DNA from 3 places in the Marinomonas sp. GJ51-14 genome. Region 1 is predicted to be linked to each of the others. Evidence: predicted binding sites of a transcription regulator. Region 1 holds the regulator's gene; each other region holds the start of a gene.
The links. The regulator LexA, encoded in region 1, represses DNA repair genes until DNA is damaged. The targets are predictions, from matches to a motif close to TACTGTNTANNTANACAGTA.
Positions count from the first base shown of each region.

Region 1 (7,417 bases):
TGTAGGGCCCGCTCCTTTCATATGTAAATCATATAAAAGACCATCTCGACCTCGCACTTCGCCCAACAGCACACCTCGACCATCACCAAGCTGAGGTGAAAACCCGCCAAATTGATGACCTGCATAAACCATGCTTAAAGTATTCGGTAACTTTTCTTCACCACTTAATAAGCGCTTAGTCTGAGGGGATTTAATATTAATAGATAAAAATGTAGCAAGCGATTGATTAAACTCAACCAATCGCTGCTCAAGAAGTGGCTGGACAACTGTTTTTGAAGAAAACATATCGCCCAGCTTTGAAAAGTGATGTTCTAAATTCATCTTATCTCACTTAAAAAGTAAGCGATGTTTATTGAGATATATCAACCATATATTCACAGCGAATACTCTCACCTACGACTCTCTCAATCTCTGGAATCATGAAAGCATCATCTTCACTTGCGAAGCTTACAGATTTGCCCATTTCACCACCACGACCAGTACGACCAATACGGTGTACATAATCTTCAGGGTCTTCAGGTAAGGCGTAATTAACAACCAACTCAACATTATCCACATGAATACCTCGACCAGCAACATCCGTTGCAACGAGAACTTGGATAATACCTTCCTTAAAGTTTTTCAGTGTTTTAACCCGCTTATCCTGGGCAACTTCACCAGACAGAATCGCACAGTTGATATTAGCCTTACGCAAACGCTCATACAGATCACGAGTTTCATCACGTCGATTAGCAAATATAATAGTGCGTTGACCACCATTTTTTTCAATAAGCTGCTTCAATACCGGCCATTTTTGATCCGCCTCAACGGTATAAATCACCTGATCGATATTTTGGTTCGTTGCCTCTTTAGGAACCACTGATACTTCTTTTGGAAAATAAGTCCATTGCTGGGCAAGCGCCTGTACATCTTTTGGGAAAGTTGCACTAAACAACATAGTTTGTCTAACTTCTTTCTGCGGTGTCATACGTATAATGCTTTTTACATCAGGAATAAAGCCCATAGACAACATACGGTCAGCTTCATCTAGAACAAGGCACTCAACCTTGCCCAATTGGACTTTACGGTTTCGCGCAAAGTCCAACAAGCGACCTGGCGTAGCAACCAAAATATCCACGTTCTCGGTTTCTAATGCGATTTTTTGCTTTTCGTAGCTCAAACCACCTACCAAAGAAACAACATTCAAATGGCAATTAGAAGTCAGTTTTTCAGCTTCATCTGCAATCTGTAACGCCAACTCTCGTGTTGGAGCGATAATTAGGCCACGAGCCAAATTGTTAGCGCAGCTTTTCTTCTAATGGATAATCTAAGAAATCACTGATCATAGCGATCAAGAAAGCAGCGGTTTTGCCTGTACCTGTTTGAGCCTGACCAATAATATCGTAACCTTGCAATGTCATTGGCAGAGTTTCTGCTTGAATTTCACTGCAGTATTCAAAGCCCATTTCAGCAATAGATTTGATAACTCGATCTGGAATATTTAAATCATGAAAACGCACTTTTCCTTCAACTTCTGCAACCGGAAAATCTTCTATAGACCAAACACCGGCTTTCGCGTCGCTTTTTACTTTATCTACCTCAACAGCCGTAGACTCTAGATTAGTTTGCGTACTGACTAATTTCTCATCATTATTTCGAGGACGCTTACTTGGGCGACGGGCACGTTTTGGTTTTGTAGTCGTTTCTGATGGCACTTCTTGAATTTGGTTTTCCATATTGGAATCTATACGCTTCTATTATGTTTTTAAGGTTTTATGTGTTTGAAATTAATCAACTGTGCAAAGAGTGTACCTAATTGATAAGGCTTTATCACCCTTTGCTTACGCTTTGTTAAAGCAACTTATTGATATCTATATGGTGGCAAGCTGTTTATTAACTGCGTGCCGTAACGTTTCGTTTTCAATCTCTTATCTAAAATATGTATTTCGCCTGAATCTTTTTCATTTCTCAATAAACGACCAGTCGCCTGAACTAAACGTAAAGAAGCATCTGGTATGGTAATTTCCATGAAAGGATTACCACCACGTTTCTGAATCCACTCAGCCAAGGTTGCCTCAACCGGATCATCAGGCACCGCAAAAGGTATTTTGGCAATATACACACAAGACAAATAATCACCGGGCAAATCAACCCCTTCCGCAAAGCTTGCCAGACCAAATAATAAACTCCCCTTACCGTCATCAATTCTTGACTTGTGAGAATCTAAAATAACTCGTTTAGATTGCTCGCCCTGCATAAGTAAAATTTCTTTTAACTTATCTGAAAGTGACAAAGACACTTCTTCCATTTGTCGACGAGAAGAAAATAAAACTAGGCTACCTTTTTCAATATTCACCAACTTATTCAAGTAGGCAATAATTTCTGCTGTGTGCTGTTCAACTCGATTAGGCTCATACTCCATATCAGGAACAATTAATAAACCATTAGCTTGAAAATCAAAAGGACTCAATACTCGCAAATACTCACTTTCACGAGGCACACCTGAGCGCATATTGAAGCGATGAAATTGGTTTAATGCGGTTAAAGTTGCAGAGGTAACAACAGCACCAAAACATTTATCCCACAACTGTTGCCTTAAGGTGTTTGCAGCAAGAATTGGTGACCCACCAAGCTCTATATCTTGCTCCATCCCTTGCCCAGACAACACCAACCAACGCGCATTCGGCGGATAATTCTGATCATCCACTGTAGAATACAAGCGCCACAAACCAACACACTGCTCCAATCGACCAAGAATCACACCCAAAATAGGTTGCCATGTTTCCGCTGTTTCTGGCGTTACCCCCATACCTTCATTTTGTTTGGTTTTTTTACATTCATCTTGAATACTTTCGATGTTGTTAAATAGTTTCTGATAAGAAGTTTGCAAACTGTAAGCCAGCTGGCGCAGTTCATCAGGGATCAAACCAAATTCAAAACGATGCTGATTATTCTCCTGATCTAAACCCAACCCTTGTATATAAGGTGCTAAGCCTTGCTGCGCGTATTGGATGAAATTCACAATACTCTGTATTTGCTGAGGAATTTTTAACAGTAACTGCCCAGTCAAACTGACGTCGTCTGTTAGTTCTTGTTTTAAATTAACTAGATTTTTTTCGAGCTGACGAAGCCAAGCAATACTTTGTTGCAACCGTACTTCATGTCGAAAATGACCAATAGCCTTATCTGGGAGATGATGGCCCTCATCAAATACATAAATAGTTTCTTTGGGCGCAGATAAAATTGCCCCACCACCAAGTGAAAGATCAGCTAAAACCAAGTCATGGTTTGCAACAATTACATCGGCCACCTCAATCTCTGCTCTTGCTTTAAAGAAAGGACAAGCGGAATAGTTAGCGCAATTACGATTAGTACATTGTTGATGATCAGTCGTTAAACGGCGCCAATCTTGATCACGAATAATTCCAGCCCAATTATCTTTATCGCCATCCCAATCGCCTTTTTCTAATGCCGCATCCATTTCTTGGTACAAGACTGTATTAACATCATCTGATTGCAGATGCTGCTCAAAAAGCCCGGCAAACATATCGTCTATCGCCTGCTCTTCTGCCCCTAAAAAGCCCTCCAGATTATTCAAACACAAATAACGCCCTCTACCTTTAGCGAGAGTGTATTTGAAATTTAATTCTGTATGCTCAAGCAAATCAGGCAACTCTTTATGAAGAATCTGTTCTTGCAATGCAACAGTAGCTGTTGAGATAACCAATTTTAAGCCGCGAGCCTTAGCAATGGGTATTGTCGCTAAGCAATAAGAGAGGGTTTTACCTGTCCCTGTTCCTGCCTCAATGACAGCAACATGCTTTTCATCCAGCCTTTCACCTTCAGAACCTTGTTTAATATTTCCCAATGTACGAGCAATAGCGCCTATCATCTGGCGCTGTCCAGCTCTCGGTTTATGGGACTTCGCATCCAAAGAAGCTCGGTACGCAAGTTGAATTTGTTTTTTTAGTTCGTCTGAAAGCATTTATATTATTGAGATTAGTTAAGAAAGCTGTATATAATAACAGTTACTGTATAAACAACCAGACTCCTTATGATTAAATTAACCAAAAGACAATCTGACGTACTAGAAACCATTCGCGAATTTATTAGTGAAACCGGGTTTCCACCTACTAGAGCAGAAATCGCACGCCGCCTTGGATTCAAATCCCCCAACGCTGCCGAAGAACATTTAAAAGCCCTATGTAAAAAAGGGGCAATAGAAATGCTATCTGGCGCCTCACGAGGCATACGTGTAGTCGATCAAGCATCTAACGATGAGCAAGCAGAAGATCTAGGCTTGCCTATCATTGGAAAGGTAGCTGCAGGCTTTCCTATTTTAGCTCAGGAAAACATCGCCTCTCATGTCAACATACCGCCAAGTATGTTTTCCCCTCAAGCAGATTATTTTCTGTCTGTTTCAGGAACCAGCATGAAAAACATCGGTATTATGGAAGGCGACTTATTGGCCGTTCATAAAACCAGCACTGTCCATAATGGACAAATTGTTGTCGCTCGTATTGGTGACGAAGTCACTGTAAAACGTTTTGAGCAAAAAGGCAGCATTGTTCGACTCATTCCTGAGAACGAAGAGTTCAACGATATTATTGTCGATTTAGAAAGTGAAGATTTTGCAATTGAAGGCCTTTCTGTTGGTGTAATACGACAAGGCCTTTAACGCTAAAAATTGATCTTAAAATCATTAAAAAGGCGAAGCAGATGCTTCGCCTTTTTAATATTTCGACTTTTATTTATTCTGTAAAAAAACAAAGGACTAATGCAAAATTTTAGGTCTAAGCTCTTCTATTTCTTCTGGGTGTTCAAAATCTTCATCAAAGAGAGTTTCTTCTGAATACACAAAATCAATGCCAGCATGAAACATGCATTTTGCCAACTCAAAATAACGATCTTTCAAATAAGATTTAGTATCATCCGAAATATTCAATGTTGCTAATGGCAACGTTTCCTCACCACTCTCACTGACTGGACGTAAAACAATATCGCCGTTATCCAGCTCAACAATTTCTAGGTAGGACTCTTTCATACTCAATACTCTGATGACTCTTCTCTAAAACGCAACACTAACTCAACTAACTTGGCCAAATAGAAACTTACTGAAGCTCCAGCGTCACTCCCTCTGCCAATTAGATTATCACCCTTTTCAATCGCAACCATAGAAGCACGACACTCCAGCTGCACCAAATAAGCTTGATTCAATTGACTACACCAAGAGTTAGGCTGAGATAATAAGTTCGACAATTCACTTAATACTGGAACCACCATTTGCTTATTCTCAGCTTCAATTAAAAGCTTATCCACATCCAACGACCCAGACAAAGAATAAGAAAGGCAAACTTCTTTCAATAAACCATTAAGAGCACTTCTCAGTTGAAAAATAGCCGAGCTCTCTAATCCCACATTCAGCCATTTCTCTTCATCTTCTTGACTCTGTTGAATTAGACGTCTTGCGGTATCTATTTTTTGATTTGTCAGGCTCGCTAAACTAGCGCCACTCATTTTTTTTGCCTTCCTCAATCACCCACTTTGTACCTACATAGTAAGCCTTCCAACCTGTTGGTTTACCTTCTTCTTCCGTCATAACATATTGCTCTTTCGTTTTGCGGCTATAACGAATAACTGTAGGGCGACCCTCAGAATCGGCAACAGGTGCTTTAGCAAAAAAATGATACTTAGGATCAATTTGGTCCATGTAAGGCAGTAGTTCTTTCACCAATGGTGCTCTGGTTTCTCGTTTTCTAGGAAACTGACTGGCAGCCAAAAAGAGCCCTGTCGCACCATCACGCAAAACATAATGATCTTCTACTTTTTGACAAGCAAGATCAGGCATAGGCACAGGGTCCATTTTAGGCGGCGCAGCTTCACCACTCTTCAATAACTTACGAGTATTTTTACATTCCTCGTTTGTACATCCGAAATATTTACCAAATCGACCTGTTTTTAACTGCATCTCTGACGTACATTTGTCACATTCAATAACAGGGCCATCGTAACCTTTGATTTTGAACACCCCCTGTTCGACTTCATAACCTGAACAAGCAGGGTTATTACCACAAACATGAAGTTTACGATGTTCATCCATCAAATAACTATCCATGGCTGAACCACAAATAGTACAACGATGTTTATTGATTAGCGCCTTAGACTCACCTTCTTCATCATCGACAGCGACAGCTTCATCACCGCGAACAAGATTTATTGTCGCCTTACAACGCTCTTTCGGTGGCAAAGCATAACCAGAACAAGACATAAATACGCCAGTGCTGGCCGTACGGATCTGCATAGGACGAGAACACGTTGGACACTCAATATCTGTCGGCGTTGGCTCATTTAGCATCATACCACCTTCAGGCGACTCTGCTTTTGCTAGCACACCACTAAAGTCTTTATAAAACGCATTTAGCGTTTTAATCCAGTCTTTATGACCTTCAGCTATATCGTCTAATTGCTCTTCCATTTGGGCTGTAAAACTAAAATCCATTAAAGAGCTAAAACTATCAACTAGCCGCTCTGTGACAATATCGCCCATTTTTTCAGCATAAAAACGACGATTTTCAACACGAACATATCCACGATCTTGAATCGTTGAAATAATTGACGCGTATGTAGAAGGTCGCCCAATTCCTCGTTTTTCCAACTCTTTCACTAAACTCGCTTCACTAAAACGCGCTATTGGTTTAGTAAAATGTTGTTCAGGCAAGAGTTCTTTTAAATCAAGATATTCACCCTTACCCACATCAGGCAAAATATTGTCTTCGCCTTTTTTAACAACGGTCTGCATTGCTCGAGTGTAACCATCAAAACGCAAGATACGCCCTTTGGCTTTAAACTCATATTCACCACTTGTAACAGTAATCGTTGTTGAAGTGTATTCTGCAGGCGTCATCTGACAAGCCATAAATTGACTACGAATTAAATCGTATAAACGATGCGCATCTTTTTCCATGTTAAGTAAATCATCAACTCGAACCGTAACGTCAGATGGACGAATCGCCTCATGGGCCTCTTGCGCACCTTCCTTACTGCTATACCGAATAGGTTCATCTGGTAAGTAAGCATCACCGTATGTTGAAGAAATATAAGCTCGCAACGCTTCTACCGCATCCACACTCAAATTTGTTGAGTCTGTACGCATGTAAGTAATATAACCACCTTCATACAAACGCTGAGCAAGCATCATAGTTTTCTTAACGCCGTAACCTAAGCGTGTACTTGCTGCCTGCTGAAGTGTTGATGTAATAAAAGGTGCAGAGGGTTTACTACTGGTTGGCTTATCTTCACGACTACTAACTAAATATTTAGCGCCTTTAAGACGACCAACATGCTCATCAGATTGGGCCTGATTAATTGGCCGATATTCTTTATTCTGATATTTAGCGGTTTCGAATTTTATAATTTCTTTAGAAGGCGTTGCCAACAT
Region 1 is NZ_CM147879.1:2,918,255-2,925,671, reverse strand. Features, by position in the region: gene AC0L3Y_RS13910 (protein adenylyltransferase SelO) at 1-321, opposite strand, end outside; partial or broken gene AC0L3Y_RS13905 (DEAD/DEAH box helicase) at 350-1,715, opposite strand; gene dinG (ATP-dependent DNA helicase DinG) at 1,841-3,964, opposite strand; gene lexA (transcriptional repressor LexA) at 4,034-4,657, shown strand; gene AC0L3Y_RS13890 (hypothetical protein) at 4,754-5,023, opposite strand; gene AC0L3Y_RS13885 (DUF6586 family protein) at 5,026-5,496, opposite strand; gene topA (type I DNA topoisomerase) at 5,483-7,417, opposite strand, start outside.

Region 2 (7,417 bases), 1.3 Mb from region 1:
TGGCAACATAAACTGACAGTAACTTTCATAAATTATTTTACAAATGACGCTTTCTTTCCGCCAAAATGCCTAATAAACAAAAACTCCCGAAGACCAAGATAGGACGGTAAGCCAAATCGACATGCGTAATAGCCCAATAAATTAACGGCTGCCCCCACAAGGTCAACAAACCATAACCAAAGGTACACATCAGAATAAAAGCGCTGACTCTGGCAATAAATATCCAAGAAGACACCAGCCTCTTCAAATAGCCATTAATTTTATCACCATAAATAACCAAACAAGTAGCCACTAAAGCTAAAGAAATATCATAAAGATGAGGTTGGATGAAATACGCCAAACGAAGATTGAGATCAAAAATAAACATAAATAATTAACTACACGATCAATAAGGTGGAATGACTATTTTTTTCGAGATAAGGCTTCGACATCAATTTTTCCAGTATGATTTGCTACCCGTGGGCGCTCATCAACATACAAAATAGACACATCAAACGTACTATTATTTAGCTCAATTTTTGTGCCATCCTTAAATAACCAAGCAGCATGACCCAAACCATCAGCTAATTGGCCATCATTAGGTGTGCCGTATCTTTTTAGCAATAAATCACCTAATGCTTTACGCTTTTTATTACTTTGTACCACACCAGATAAAAGAGCTTGTTTTATATAACCAGAAGAGTTTGACAGCACAGTAGCATCTGTAACACCTAGAATCCCCTCAGGACCTAAACTATAACTCACTACACCATCTTTATAAGAAGGATAACTTTGTAGCCCCATTTCACTCAAATGCTTCTCTAATCTGGGCAAAGCTAAATTATTAAGTGGTAAACCAAAAAGCTTGGCACTAGCAGAAAGACGAGGCTTTGGACTATTTACTGTATTTGCGGACACCAGACCAACAAAAAGAGTGCTCATCATAAACACAAACAAAGCAAGTATACTTTTTCTCGTCATTAATCATTCCCTATTAAGTATAGTCATCCAGTTTAGCAGGCAAAAAGCATCGAACCTGATATATAATACAACACTATAAACTCCTTCAACTCAAGGAGCACTGAAACTTTATTTTCTGAGGTAATTTATGGCACTTGTTATTGGCATCACAGGCGTATCCGGGAGCGGAAAAAGCCGACTCTGTTCTCTTTTGGCAGAAGGCCAAGACGATAAGATAAGCATTCTTTGCCAAGACAGTTTCTACAATGGATGTGGCAGTATTGACCCAGATGTTTACAACTTTGATGACCTAAGCTCGCTAGACCTTGAAAGCCTAACACTTGCTATTCATAACTGTAAAAATAGACAAGAGCCTAATGAAATCCCAGTTTATGATCATTCTCAACATAAGCGTGTTGGTTACCGTAACCTAGACCCTACACACGTTGTTCTGGTAGAAGGCCACATGATGTTCCAGGACCCAGGAATTCGTGATGCCGTTGATTACCTACTATTTGTCGATACCGACATGGATATAGCTATTGTACGACGCTTAAAGCGTGATATTGCAGAACGTGGACGGGACGTAAATGAAGTAACCAGTCGCTACATGCGCCATGTTCGTCAAGCATCACTGAAAACAATCGATATTCGTAGCAAAGCTGACTTTATTATTCCAAATAATAAAAGCTTCACTAATGCAGCGAACTTACTACGTAACCACATCGATTACCTACTAAAAGAAAAAGGCGCCAAATAGGCGCCCTTTTTAGTTTTACTCTAGTTTTACCTCGTAAATCGCTTACTTCTTAATATCATCGAAGAAGCGTTTTACGCCATCAAACCAGCTTTTCTGTTTAGGCGAGTGATTCGTACCCTCCCCCATACTTTCAGACAATTCAGTGAACAGCTCTTTTTGACGAGCAGTAAGATTCACAGGTGTTTCAATAACCACCTTACAAATCAAATCACCTACTGGACCACCACGAACAGGTTTAACACCCTTACCGCGAAGACGGAACAATTTGCCCGTCTGGCATTCAGCCGTTACTTTCAAACGCACTCGACCATCTAATGTCGGCACATCGATTTCACCACCTAACGCTGCAGTAGTGAAACTAATTGGCACTTCACAGTATAAATTCGCACCATCACGTTCAAAAATGTTATGAGGTTTTACAGACACTTGAACGAACAAGTCACCCGCTGGGCCACCTTGAGCTCCAGCTTCACCTTCACCCGACAAACGAATACGATCACCAGTATCAACACCTGCAGGAATTTTAACATTAAGTGTTTTGTACTCTTGAGTACGGCCTTGACCATGGCAGTCTGGACATGGATCAGAAATAACCTGACCTTGACCATGACACTCTGGACACGCTTGCTGAACCGAGAAAAAACCTTGTGACATACGAACTTGGCCTGCGCCACCACATGTTCCACAGGTTTTCGGTGTTGAGCCTTTCTTTGCACCAGAACCGTCACATTTCTTACAGTTAGTCAGAGTTGGTATACGAATTTTTTCCTCGCACCCCCAAACCGCTTGTTCAAGGTCAAGCTCTAATGTGTAACGTAAATCGGATCCACGACGTGTTCGGCTTTGACCACCGCCACCGCCACCAAAAATGTCACCAAATACATCACCAAAAATATCACTAAAACCACCAGCACCAGCACCGCCGCCGTAACCACCACCCTGACCGTTAACACCTTCATGACCAAACCGGTCATAGGCTTCACGTTTGTCATCGGAAGACAAGATTTCATAGGCTTCAGCAAGCTCTTTGAACTTCTCAAGCGCTTCTGGATTGTCTGGGTTTTTATCTGGATGATACTTATTCGCTAAAGAGCGATAAGCCTTCTTGATGTCTTTTTTATCAGCGCCTTTGGCAACACCAAGAACATCGTAATAGTCTCTTTTACTCATTGCAGGAATTCCTGAATTAAAAAGCCTGAATTAAAAAGCCTGAATTGAAAAGTCTGAGTTTATAATATCTAAATTTATAAAATCTAATGGAACGTGCTTACTTATAAGCTTTGTATACAGCAAAGCACGGTGCTAAACCGTGCTTCCTGTAAACAGCCCCAATAAAGGGGCTATGAAATAAGGTTTAACGCTTATTTTTTATCGTCTTTTACTTCTTCGAATTCTGCATCTACAGCATCATCCTGAGATGAAGCTTGCTCACCTTCAGCAGGTTGTTCTGCACCAGCAGCTTCAGCTTCGGCATACATTTTCTGAGCCAAAGAGCCAGATGCTTGAGTCAACGCATTAGTTTTCTCTTCGATTTGCTCTTTGTCATTAGACGTTAATGCTTCTTCAAGTTCTGTGATAGCTGTTTCAATCGCTGTTTTCTCTTCTTCTGTTGCTTTATCGCCAGCATCAGTCAAAGTTTTACGCGTCGCGTGAATCATACCGTCAGCTGTGTTGCGAACTTGTACAAGCTCTTCAAACTTACGATCTTCTTCAGCATTTGCTTCAGCATCTTGAACCATTTTTTCAACTTCTTCGTCACTTAGACCAGAAGACGCTTTAATAACGATAGACTGTTCTTTACCTGTCGCTTTATCTTTCGCTGATACACTCAAGATACCGTTCGCATCGATATCGAAACTTACTTCGATTTGTGGCACACCACGTGGAGCAGGTGGAATATCAGCCAAGTCGAAACGACCTAGAGATTTATTCTGAGACGCTTGTTTACGTTCTCCTTGCAATGCGTGGATAGTTACTGCATTTTGGTTATCTTCTGCTGTAGAGAAAGTTTGTGATTTCTTCGTTGGGATCGTTGTATTTTTCTCGATCAACGCTGTCATCACGCCACCCATAGTCTCGATACCAAGAGACAAAGGCGTAACGTCTAGAAGAAGAACATCTTTTACATCACCAGCCAATACCGCACCTTGAATAGAAGCACCAATTGCTACCGCTTCATCAGGGTTAACGTCTTTACGTGGCTCTTTACCGAAGAATTCAGTTACTTTCGCTTGAACCAATGGCATACGTGTTTGACCACCAACCAAGATAACTTCGTCGATATCAGAAGCAGACAAATCTGCATCTTTTAATGCTTGACGGCAAGGCTCAAGAGACTTAATAACAAGCTCTTCAACCAAAGACTCCAACTTAGAACGAGTCAATTTAACATTCAAGTGTTTAGGGCCAGTTGCATCCGCTGTGATGTAAGGCAAGTTAACTTCAGTTTGAGTAGAAGATGACAATTCTACTTTCGCTTTTTCACCCGCTTCTTTCAAACGCTGTAGTGCTAGTGGATCACTGTGCAAATCAATACCAGACTGTTTTTTGAATTCAGCTGCTAGGTATTCGATTACACGCATGTCGAAATCTTCACCACCTAGGAAAGTATCACCGTTTGTAGACAATACTTCGAATTGCTTCTCACCATCAACATCAGCGATTTCGATGATAGAAATATCGAACGTACCACCACCAAGGTCATAAACCGCGATAGTAGAGTCACCAGCATTTTTGTCTAGGCCGTAAGCCAAGGCAGCCGCTGTTGGCTCGTTGATGATACGCTTAACTTCAAGACCGGCAATTTTACCCGCATCTTTTGTTGCTTGACGCTGAGAGTCATTGAAGTAAGCAGGAACCGTGATAACCGCTTCTGTCACTGGTTCACCTAAGAAATCTTCCGCTGTTTTCTTCATTTTCTTCAGAATTTCAGCAGATACTTGTGGTGGCGCTTTTTTCTCGCCTTTTACTTCAACCCAAGCATCACCGTTTTCTGCAGCAATAATTTTGTAAGGCACCATAGAGATGTCTTTTTGAACAACATCATCTTTAAAGCGACGACCAATCAAACGCTTAACAGCGAAGATTGTGTTCGTTGGGTTAGTAACAGCCTGACGTTTTGCAGACTGACCAATTAAAATTTCGCCATCTTCTGTGTAAGCAACAATAGATGGTGTGGTGCGATCACCTTCTGCGTTTTCAATAACACGAGCTTTCTCGCCATCTAAAACAGCAACACAAGAGTTCGTTGTACCTAAATCAATACCAATGATTCTACCCATGGTTTGTATCTCCAATATATTCGTTTGTTACGTTGATAGTTCTGTATTTGGGTACGCTTCTGAGTATTTCAAGCGTCTACTGTCAAAAAAATGACAGTTACTTAAGCTGCGCTTGAAACCACGACCATTGCAGGGCGCAATAAGCGACCTTGAAGCGTGTAACCCTTCTGTACTACATCCATTACCGTGTTCGGTTCTAATTCTGGATTTGGTACCATAGTCATCGCTTGGTGCAACTCAGGGTTGAAAGGTTCACCGTGTGGGTCAACCACTTTCACTTCGAAACGCGCTAGGGTTTCAAGTAAATCTTTTAGTGTTAGCTCGACACCTTCACGAACAAGATCAGCTTCGCCTGTTGCTGGCGTGGATGCTAAAGCTCGCTCTAGGTTATCTGCAACACCAACAATAGACTTGGCGAATTTTTCAATACCAAATTTGTGCGCTTTTTCAACATCTTGCTCAGCACGACGACGAACATTTTGTGCGTCAGCGTGGGCACGAAGTGCTGCTTCTTTATATTGAGCAACCTCTTCTAATGCTTTCGCAAGCTCATCATTTTCAGTAACTTCTTCTAGTAGCTCTGCTTCAGGCTCTAAAAGCTCTTCTACTGCTTCGTTTTGCGTTTCGCTTTTCAAATCTGGCTCCGTTTCTAGGTTAGGATCTTTTTGCTGCTCACTCATCTTTTACTCCAAATAACAGAAACAATTCATTCTCTGTGGTGGTTATATGGGGTCAGCTTTTTACCTTTCAACAGTAAAACCGCATTAATTTCATGGGAATTAAATATGTTAACGACACTTGTCAAAAAACAACCAAATACTGTATAAATAACCATATGTATTTTTTCTTTCTTGAGGCCCTCTATGCTGACTAGCATCGCTATTTCCAATTTCGCCATTGTTGAAGCGTTAGAACTTGAGTTTAAACAAGGCATGACTGTTATTTCAGGTGAAACCGGTGCGGGTAAATCCATCATGGTGGACGCCCTATCGCTTTGCTTAGGTGATCGCACCGACGCCTCTGTTGTAAGACATGGAGAGAAAAAAGCAGACATCAGCGCAAGCTTTGACATTCAATTGCATCCACATGTACATAAATGGCTTGAAGAAAGAGACTTAGAACATGATCAGCATTGCATATTACGCCGTGTGATAAGTAAAGAAGGTCGATCAAAGGCCTATATCAACGGCCGCCCTTGTACATTAAATGATTTAAAAGAAGTGGGCAGTCAATTAGTCGATATTCATGGGCAGCATGAACATCAGTCATTACTTAAGAAAAATGCCCAAAGACAGCAAGTTGATGATTATGGACAGCTTACCGACCTAACCAAAAAAGTCAGCGCACAACATGCAACTTGGCGACAATTAAAAGAAGAACTCTCTGCCCAGCAGAATCGATCTTCTGAACAAAACGCTAAAATCCAACTCTTGTCTTATCAAGCACAAGAGCTGCAACGGTTAGATTTAAAAGAAGGTGAGATAGAGACACTGGAAACAGAACAGACGTTTTTGTCTAACATTGCCGACTCCCAATTCAAAGCGTACCAAGCCAGTAATATTTTAATCGACAGCGACGAAGGCAATGTTTGCTCATTGCTTCATCAAGCATTAAATAATGCAAGCCAAATTCGTCCAGCAACAAAAGAATTAGAAAGCGCATTAGAAATGATGAACGCAGCACTGATTCAAGCCCAAGAGGCTGCAGACAGCCTCCATCATTATCAAGATACCTTAGAACAAAACCCAGAGCGCCTTACAGATATAGAACAACGCTTATCAGATATTTACGAAACAGCTCGTAAACACAGAGTTCTTCCAGAAGCTTTAATTTCGCTAAGAGAAAACGTTGAAGCAGAGTTAGCAACTCTACAAGGGAGCGATGAAAGCCTAGAATCGTTGAAAGAGAAGGAAGAACAAGCCTATGAAAAACTTACAGCACTTGCTACAACTCTGACAGAAAAACGCATCATAGCCAAAGATGCTCTTGCACAAAAAGTAGAAGAGCAGATTCATGGCCTCGGCATGCCATACGCACGCTTCTTTATTCAGTGCCAACCATTGAATCAAGTTACGGCGAATGGTTTTGAAGATATTGAGTATATGATTGCTTCAAACCCAGGCCAACCTGCTCAACCACTGCGTAAAGTAGCATCAGGTGGTGAACTTTCTCGTATTAGTTTGGGCATCCAAGTGGTTACAGCGCACACATCAATTATCCCGACATTGGTATTCGATGAAGTTGATGTGGGTATTAGTGGTGGTATTGCTGAAGTTGTCGGACGCATGTTGCGCTCGGTTGGGAAACGCGGCCAAGTATTCTGTGTAACCCATCTAGCTCAGGTTGCTGCACAAGGCAATCAACATTTACGTGTTAGTAAAAACATTTCCGACGAAGCAACCTCTTCACAAGTAGATCTGCTCAAGGATCAAGATCG
Region 2 is NZ_CM147879.1:1,665,052-1,672,468, reverse strand. Features, by position in the region: gene AC0L3Y_RS08090 (DUF3392 domain-containing protein) at 38-367, opposite strand; gene AC0L3Y_RS08085 (uridine kinase) at 403-960, opposite strand; gene AC0L3Y_RS08080 (uridine kinase family protein) at 1,088-1,699, shown strand; gene dnaJ (molecular chaperone DnaJ) at 1,742-2,869, opposite strand; gene dnaK (molecular chaperone DnaK) at 3,061-4,980, opposite strand; gene grpE (nucleotide exchange factor GrpE) at 5,082-5,660, opposite strand; gene recN (DNA repair protein RecN) at 5,844-7,417, shown strand, end outside.
Region 2: a site for LexA is predicted at 5,798-5,817, ahead of recN (DNA repair protein RecN). Genes of this name have one in related genera too.

Region 3 (7,417 bases), 1.2 Mb from region 1:
TCATAGAGATTGGACAGATACAAGTTATCTTCGTACATACCACTGATGGCTGTAAGAGAGGCAGATACAGCGCTTTGACCTTGTTTGAAAAGTAATAAATACATGGTCATTTGACCTAATGTAATAGCACCAATAATGGTGTCACTGACGATCCAGCCATAAGCACCATAAAATACCAAAGTACTAATAACGCCTAAGATAAAGCCCCAACTTTCCCGACGAAGAATCAGTCGTTTACTTTCTTTAAAAAGTTTATGAAAGATGTCTGAATAACGTTTTAGAAAACGCTCACCTAATTGATAAAGGCGGACTTCTTTTATGTTGTCTTCCCGTGCTAATAGGGTTTCTAAATAATTCTGTTGACGGACTTCAGGAGAGCGCCAACGAAACATCAGAAAAGCATCGCCAGAAAACTTAGCTTCAGCAATAAACGAAGGTAAGGCACCGCAAACAAGCAGTACCAAAGCCCAAGGGGAAAAATGCCAGAGCAGAATAGCAAAGCTTGATAAAGAAATCGCATTTTGCAGTAAGGCGAATGTTTTATTGACCAAGGCCAGTGGACGACTGGAAGCTTCTCGGCGTGCGCGAACTAACTTGTCGTAAAACTCAGAATCTTCAAAATGCGATAAAGTCAGATTTTGTGCTTTTTCTAAGATCAGCATGTTTACTTTCTGACCTAATAACCCTTGTAGAATCGCTTGCTGAGCCGTGAGTGCCCGTTGTGCTGCAGCAATAATCAGCACTAAAATTCCTTCCAGTACCACATAGTTTAAAGCGGTTTGATAATGCAGAGTCTGGTCTTGCTTATAGGTTTCCATGGCGGCAAGCACCGCATCAACAATCAGTTGTCCCACATACGCCATGGCTGCAGGTAAGACACCAGCAATCAACGTCGCAATCGCTAATCCTATGGTTAATGCAGGAGACGTTTGCCAAACCAATTCAATTGCACGACGGCTGTAACGGAAAACACCTAACATATTTTTGTCGACAGAGTTTTTAGGCGAGGCAGCAGGCTTCATGGATGACCTTCTGATAGTTTGGTTATGAGGTAGTAAATATTATAAGGCAATGCTCATATTTTTAGCTATGTAAACCATGTTTAACAATATGTTAGTGGCTTAATAGGCATGAAGGATTTTGATATTAGGAAGGGAGTGAAGAGAAGCATAGGCAAAGCAGCTTTGAACTTTTGCTTCTCTTCAATTTTTAGCTTTTCTTTATAAAACTAGCCACGAAATAAACTGGATGACCCCAATAATTAATCCAACTAAGAGCAAAATAATAGTGCCATTAACGAAGTATTTCAGACGTTTGTAAGCTTTTCTGTTGGTTTTTTTGAGTTCCTTACTTTTTTGTAAAAGAGGCGCTACAGATTTAAATATTCTATTCGCCAAGCCGCCTTTGTCTTCATTGGTATTAGGTACAACTGAAGCTCTCATTAGAATTTTGTAACAGAAGTTAATGATTTTACCGAAGATATTAACAGGGCGATTAAAGTCACACATTAAGATGAGTCGACTTTGCTCTGTGTTGTTTTTTACAAAGTGTATGTAGGTTTCATCAAACAAAAGATCTTTACCATCGCGCCATGAGTATTGCTCGCCATCAATGTTGATAAAACAATCATCACTGTTTGGTGTCTCTAGGCCCAAATGGTAACGCAGAGAGCACGCAACAGGATCAAGGTGGCGAGTGAGTTCTGAGTTAGCTGGCATAAAGGCAAACATTGCACCATTGATGTTTTTAACTTTACTAAGAATTTCAACGGTTCTTGGGCAACGATTTTGTGCTGATGTATGAGTATAGCCATACCATTTTAGATAAAACTTTCTCCAGCCATATTTATGGAAGGTTCTGAAACCAACGTCATAATAGGCATCAGAGCCGAGGGCGTTAATGCTTTCTAATTCGCCTTCCTGTTGAAGCGCCAGGGCTTCATCACGAATGACTTCCCAGTTTGCTCTTAGCTCATCTAAGTCTTTGTATTGAAGGGTATCAATAATAGGGCGGCGAACTTTCTTATTTGAAAATAAATATAAAAGACAGTTAAGTGGCGCAAAAATAGGCCAGCCCTTTCTAAGGTATTCTGTCCACGATACGTAGCGAGTATTACCTCGATAAGTGTAAATATAAAACATAGAGCAAGCGCTGAAGACAGCGATAACTAGCAACATAACTGCAATATTCATTTTAAGAATCCGTATCCTTACTAAGTTTTTACTTAGTATTTACTAAAATGAATGGAATGTGAACAGTATTGAGTTAATGTTTTAAGAGAAAAGCGATACTGCGTTATGCAGCATCGCTTTCGATTATGTCATCGCTTTCATCTTGATCGAACAGGACTATATTTTCCTCTTCTTCGTATAAGGTTTCTTCGTCCGGCTCTATGATTAAATCTTCTAACGGTTTTTTTGGTGCCGCGTCTGCTAAATCAAGTTGTTTAACAGAGTCTGTTTCTTTGTTATTGATCTTTTTTGATTTCGATGTGTTTTTCTTCTTTGATCCTAAAGCATCTAAAAGCGCGTCTTTGTTCTCTGCGAGATACATAGATAAGGCTTCTTTTTGATTCTGATCACCAGCTAGGTTGCTTTGATCCAAAATTGAATAAAGCATTTCTGCTGTGTCTAATAACTTATCGTACGCATCAGCATCTGCTTTTGAAATAAAAGTCATTTTTTCGATTCCATCGCGTTCTACAACATATTGAATAACTACAGGCATAACCCACCTCGTGAGAAAATAATACTGTATGAATATACAGTATTATTTTTTGTTTTGTCTAGTGCTTTTATTTGTTGAACGCTGTAATGCTTGTTAAAGTGGCGATCCAGAGAAAGGAACAGGTTTTATGCAATTTGATTTTTCCCAATTAGATTTATCTATCATTACAGATCATGTTGAAGTGGCATTAACCATTGCTTGGGCTTTGCTGTTTTATATTGTGCGTCGTTATACGAAACGTTTAATTCGTTTAAATCAAAATATTGAGCACGATAAAAAACGTCAACGTATCAATACAGTCGATAATATTTTTAACCTTTTTTTGGTGGTTGGCTTCATTTTAATTTGGTCATCTGAGTTACAAAATATCGCCATTTCTATTGCTGCTTTTATGGTGGCTTTGGTTATCGCAACAAAAGAATTTATTGCCTGTATTGTTGGTGCCTTTTATCGCGCTAGCACGCGACCTTATCAAGTTGGCGATTGGATTCGTATTGCTAACTATGAAGGCGAGGTAACAGACAGTGACTGGCTTTCTACGACTTTATTTGAAGTAGACCTAAAAGGAGGAAGTTACGCCTATACAGGGCGAACCACGGTTGTTCCAAATAGTGTGCTCTTGGTTCATACAGTACAAAACCTAAACTACATGCGTCGTTATGTGACTCATACCTTTTCTATTTTACGCAATACCGATACGGTGAATCTGTTTGATATTAAAGAACAAATTTTGGCCAATATACGTGAATATAGCGAGCATTTTCATGAGGTGGCGATTCGTTATAACAGTCTTATTGAGAAGCGCTTGGACATTAATATTTCTGGGCCAGAACCGCGTGTTCGGATCACCACAACCCAAGATGGCTATAACGTATTTACAGTCTCATTGTTTTGCCCGACAGATGAGGCTGTAGTGATTGAACAAAAGGTCACCGAAGACTTTATGCGGATTTGGTATGAACGTTGTGAGTTAAATAAACAACAGAGTAAATGATAAAAATGAAAATATCGCAGAAACTTGCTCTCAGTGTTTTATTATTCGGTTCTTTACTTTTAACGGGTTGTAATAGCTTCCATATTAGTGAAGAAGAGTTGAATCAAGAAGTTGAAAAACGGCTTGAAGGACTACAGAACAATCAAATTGATCTAACTTTAGAAGGTAATACATTAAATTTAGATTTATTAGTTAGGTCTGCTGATATTCAATTAACCGAGCGTGATGGCGGTTTAGTGCTGGTAGATCTTGTCTCTGATATGACAGGTCAACTAACAGCATTTGGACAATCGTTTTCGATCACAACACAGTTAAAGCCGTCCTTTGAATCTGGCGTTCGCCTTGAAGAAAATCGCGTCTATTTGGTCGCTCCAAAAATAACGTCGATAGATATTGAAGGGTCAAATTTTAATGAGCAAATTCTTCGTTCGACACTGGGTTCACTGCACGATGATTTTGAAAAAGCATTGGTTCAGTATTTTGATGAAAATCCTGTGTATGTACTTGATCACTCACCATTTGAAAAAAGTACAGCTTCTTTCGTAAAAAGCATCGTCATCACGGAAGGCGCGTTGGAATTTTCTATTTTTTAGCATGGTTCTGATTTTCTAGCGCTTTTTCTATCGCACTGCTTCCGGCATTTTTTCTAGGTAACTTTCCATACTGCCTTTATAATGCCGCGATAAAATAAGCAGTATTGCTTAATCAATGAATTTTAAAAAAAGGAAACTGCCATGTCGATTGCAGACAATCAAGTCGTTCAATTTCATTACACTTTACGCCACGGCGAAGAATTACTAGAAACCTCTGCGGGTAAAGAGCCAGCGGCTTATCTTCATGGTCACGGCAATGTTATCCCCGGCCTTGAGAAAGCTATGGAAGGTAAAGAGGTTGGTGCTGAATTTGAAGTGACTGTGCCTAGTGTAGATGCTTATGGCGAACGCCATGAAGACCGTACACAACAAATGCCGATCAAACATTTGCAAGGCGCAAAACGTTGGAAAGCCGGCATGGTCGCTATGGTTCAAACGGATAAAGGTATGCGCCAAGTGACGATTATCAAAGCAGGCTTGAAGCACGCGACAGTGGATTTGAATCACCCATTGTCAGGAAAAGATCTGACATTCAACATTGAAATTGTTGATGCCCGTGAAGCAACCAATGACGAAATCGCTCATGGTCATGCCCATGGTGTAGGTGGTCATCACCACTAAGAGACCTTTGCTCGGTGCGTCGAGCAAAAGCCTCACTCAGTATTATCTTTAAAGCCTCTGTTGCGTTCGACGTAACAGGGGCTTTTGTGTATTTAGGCTAGTGAGGCAAGAACTCAGTGTTTTTGATTTGAATCACCTTGAGATGTAAATATTTACTAATTAATAAGAATCGTTATCAACTGACTTGACAGATCCCCTGTTCGCATACATATTGATAATAGTTATCATTTGTATTTTATTAAGGGGAAAACAATGACTCGCTATTTGGTGCCATTTTCAATGCTTGAACAAACCATCCAGGCGGGTCAATGTGCAGACTCACCTGAAGTGCTCTATCATTATTTAAAACTAACCGAAGAGTATGCTGAACGGCTTAGTATTACTGACGCTGTGCTACTGCATCAGCGAGTATTTAATGTGTTGCTCGACACCGTCTGTGACACCAATCTTGCTCCTCACTGGCGTCAAACCTGTCTGGATAAAGTGTATTTACCTTTATCGCAACTCAAGCGCTTAATCGTTACCTATCAAGACGCGCGCAGCTATTTCAAAATGGAGCATAGTCTTCGCACCTTGAGCCATTATTTCATTTCTTCTTTTGAGTAATAAGGACACGATTTAACAATGAAAATGCGTATTGAAAAAGACAGTATGGGTGAATTAGATGTACCTGAAAAAGCCCTTTACGGGGCTCAAACTCAAAGAGCCATAAACAACTTTCCAATTAGCGGTGAGACACTTCCTGAAGCTTTTATTCGTTCTCTCATACTAATTAAAGCGGCTGCAGCGCGTGCTAATGAATCCCTTGAATGCTTAACTCCCGTTGTTTCTAAAGCAATCCAAAATGCCTGCGATGAGTTATTAGACAGCGATAACATTATGCAGCACTTTCCTGTGGATGTTTTCCAAACAGGGTCTGGCACCAGTACCAATATGAATGCAAATGAGGTCATCGCTACATTAGCCAGTGCCTATAATGGCTCGACAGTGAGCCCGAATGACCATGTGAATTTTGGCCAAAGCAGTAACGACGTTATCCCAAGCGCCATACACGTGAGTGCAACACTAGAGTTAACAGGGCATCTATTGCCCGCTTTGACTCATTTGCGCGATACCATTATTGAGAAAGGTAACTCACTAGCTGATTACACAAAAACAGGCCGGACTCATTTAATGGATGCCATGCCGGTTCGATTTGATCAAACTTTCCACGCGTGGGCGGCTCAGTTACAGGACAATATTGATAATCTACATTATTTAGAAAGCAAAACGACTCAGCTTGCACAAGGCGGCACCGCGGTTGGCACAGGCATTAACGCTGACCCTAAATTTGCCGCCGCTTTTGCGAAAGAACTGTCCGATTTAACCAAGGTGACCTTCACTCCGGGCAAGAACTTCTTCGCTCTGATTGGTTCACAAGATACGGCCGTTGCCTTGTCTGGTCAGTTAAAAGCGGTTGCTGTGACTTATATGAAAATTGCCAATGATCTGCGTTGGATGAACTCTGGTCCACTGGCGGGCTTAGGTGAAATTACATTGGAAGCCTTACAACCTGGTTCATCTATCATGCCTGGCAAGGTAAACCCAGTGATTCCAGAGGCAACGGCGATGGTTGCAGCGCAAGTCATTGGTAATGACGCCGCGATTACGATTGGCGGCCAATCCGGTAATTTCGAATTAAATGTCATGTTACCCATGATAGCTAAGAACCTACTAAACAGCATCAAGTTATTGGCAAACAGTGGTCAATTGTTGGCGGATAACGCCATCGCTACCTTGACGATCAACGAAGCTAAACTCAATGAAGCATTGCATCGAAACCCTATTTTGGTAACTGCGCTGAATCCGATAATTGGTTACGGGAAAGCCGCAGAAATTGCCAAAAAAGCTTATAAAGAAGGGCGTCCAGTTGTAGATGTCGCAGAAGAGAATACAGACTTAAGTCGTGAAGAATTGTTGGCTCTACTTGATCCTGCCAAACTCACTCATGGAGGCTTATAAAGACTAGGTCATTTTCACTTTACTTTTAGTTTAGATATATTAATATATCTATTACCACTTACCCTTCTTCCACGCGTGGCATTGCGACCCCTGGAGCTGGGCGAAAAGGCCGACGCAAGTCGGCTTTTTCATATCTATAAATGGACTTATAGAGAGTGCACTTCTATTGAAAACTCGAATTTATATCGATGGCTATAATCTTTATTATGGATGCTTAAAGCATACTCCCTTCAAATGGCTAGATTTAGTCACTCTTTTTGAAAAACATCTCTTTGCTCGTTCTGGTGCACCTTATTCATATCTTGATGAATGTCAGGGCATTAAATATTTCACTGCTGATATTAATGATAAAGTTGCACACGATGAAAATTCATTAAAGGATCAGTTGAGCTATCATGCAGGTTTACAGAATTATTGTGGTAAAAAACTGGATATTATCAAAGGTAATTATTCGGTAGACCAAGCAAATTATCCGCACGTA
Region 3 is NZ_CM147879.1:388,457-395,873, reverse strand. Features, by position in the region: gene AC0L3Y_RS01940 (ABC transporter ATP-binding protein) at 1-1,022, opposite strand, end outside; gene AC0L3Y_RS01935 (aspartyl/asparaginyl beta-hydroxylase domain-containing protein) at 1,221-2,192, opposite strand; gene AC0L3Y_RS01930 (YebG family protein) at 2,296-2,727, opposite strand; gene AC0L3Y_RS01925 (mechanosensitive ion channel family protein) at 2,855-3,721, shown strand; gene AC0L3Y_RS01920 (DUF1439 domain-containing protein) at 3,727-4,314, shown strand; gene AC0L3Y_RS01915 (FKBP-type peptidyl-prolyl cis-trans isomerase) at 4,456-4,935, shown strand; gene AC0L3Y_RS01910 (hypothetical protein) at 5,188-5,541, shown strand; gene AC0L3Y_RS01905 (class II fumarate hydratase) at 5,560-6,936, shown strand; gene AC0L3Y_RS01900 (NYN domain-containing protein) at 7,103-7,417, shown strand, end outside.
Region 3: a site for LexA is predicted at 2,750-2,769, ahead of AC0L3Y_RS01930 (YebG family protein). Genes of this name have one in related genera too.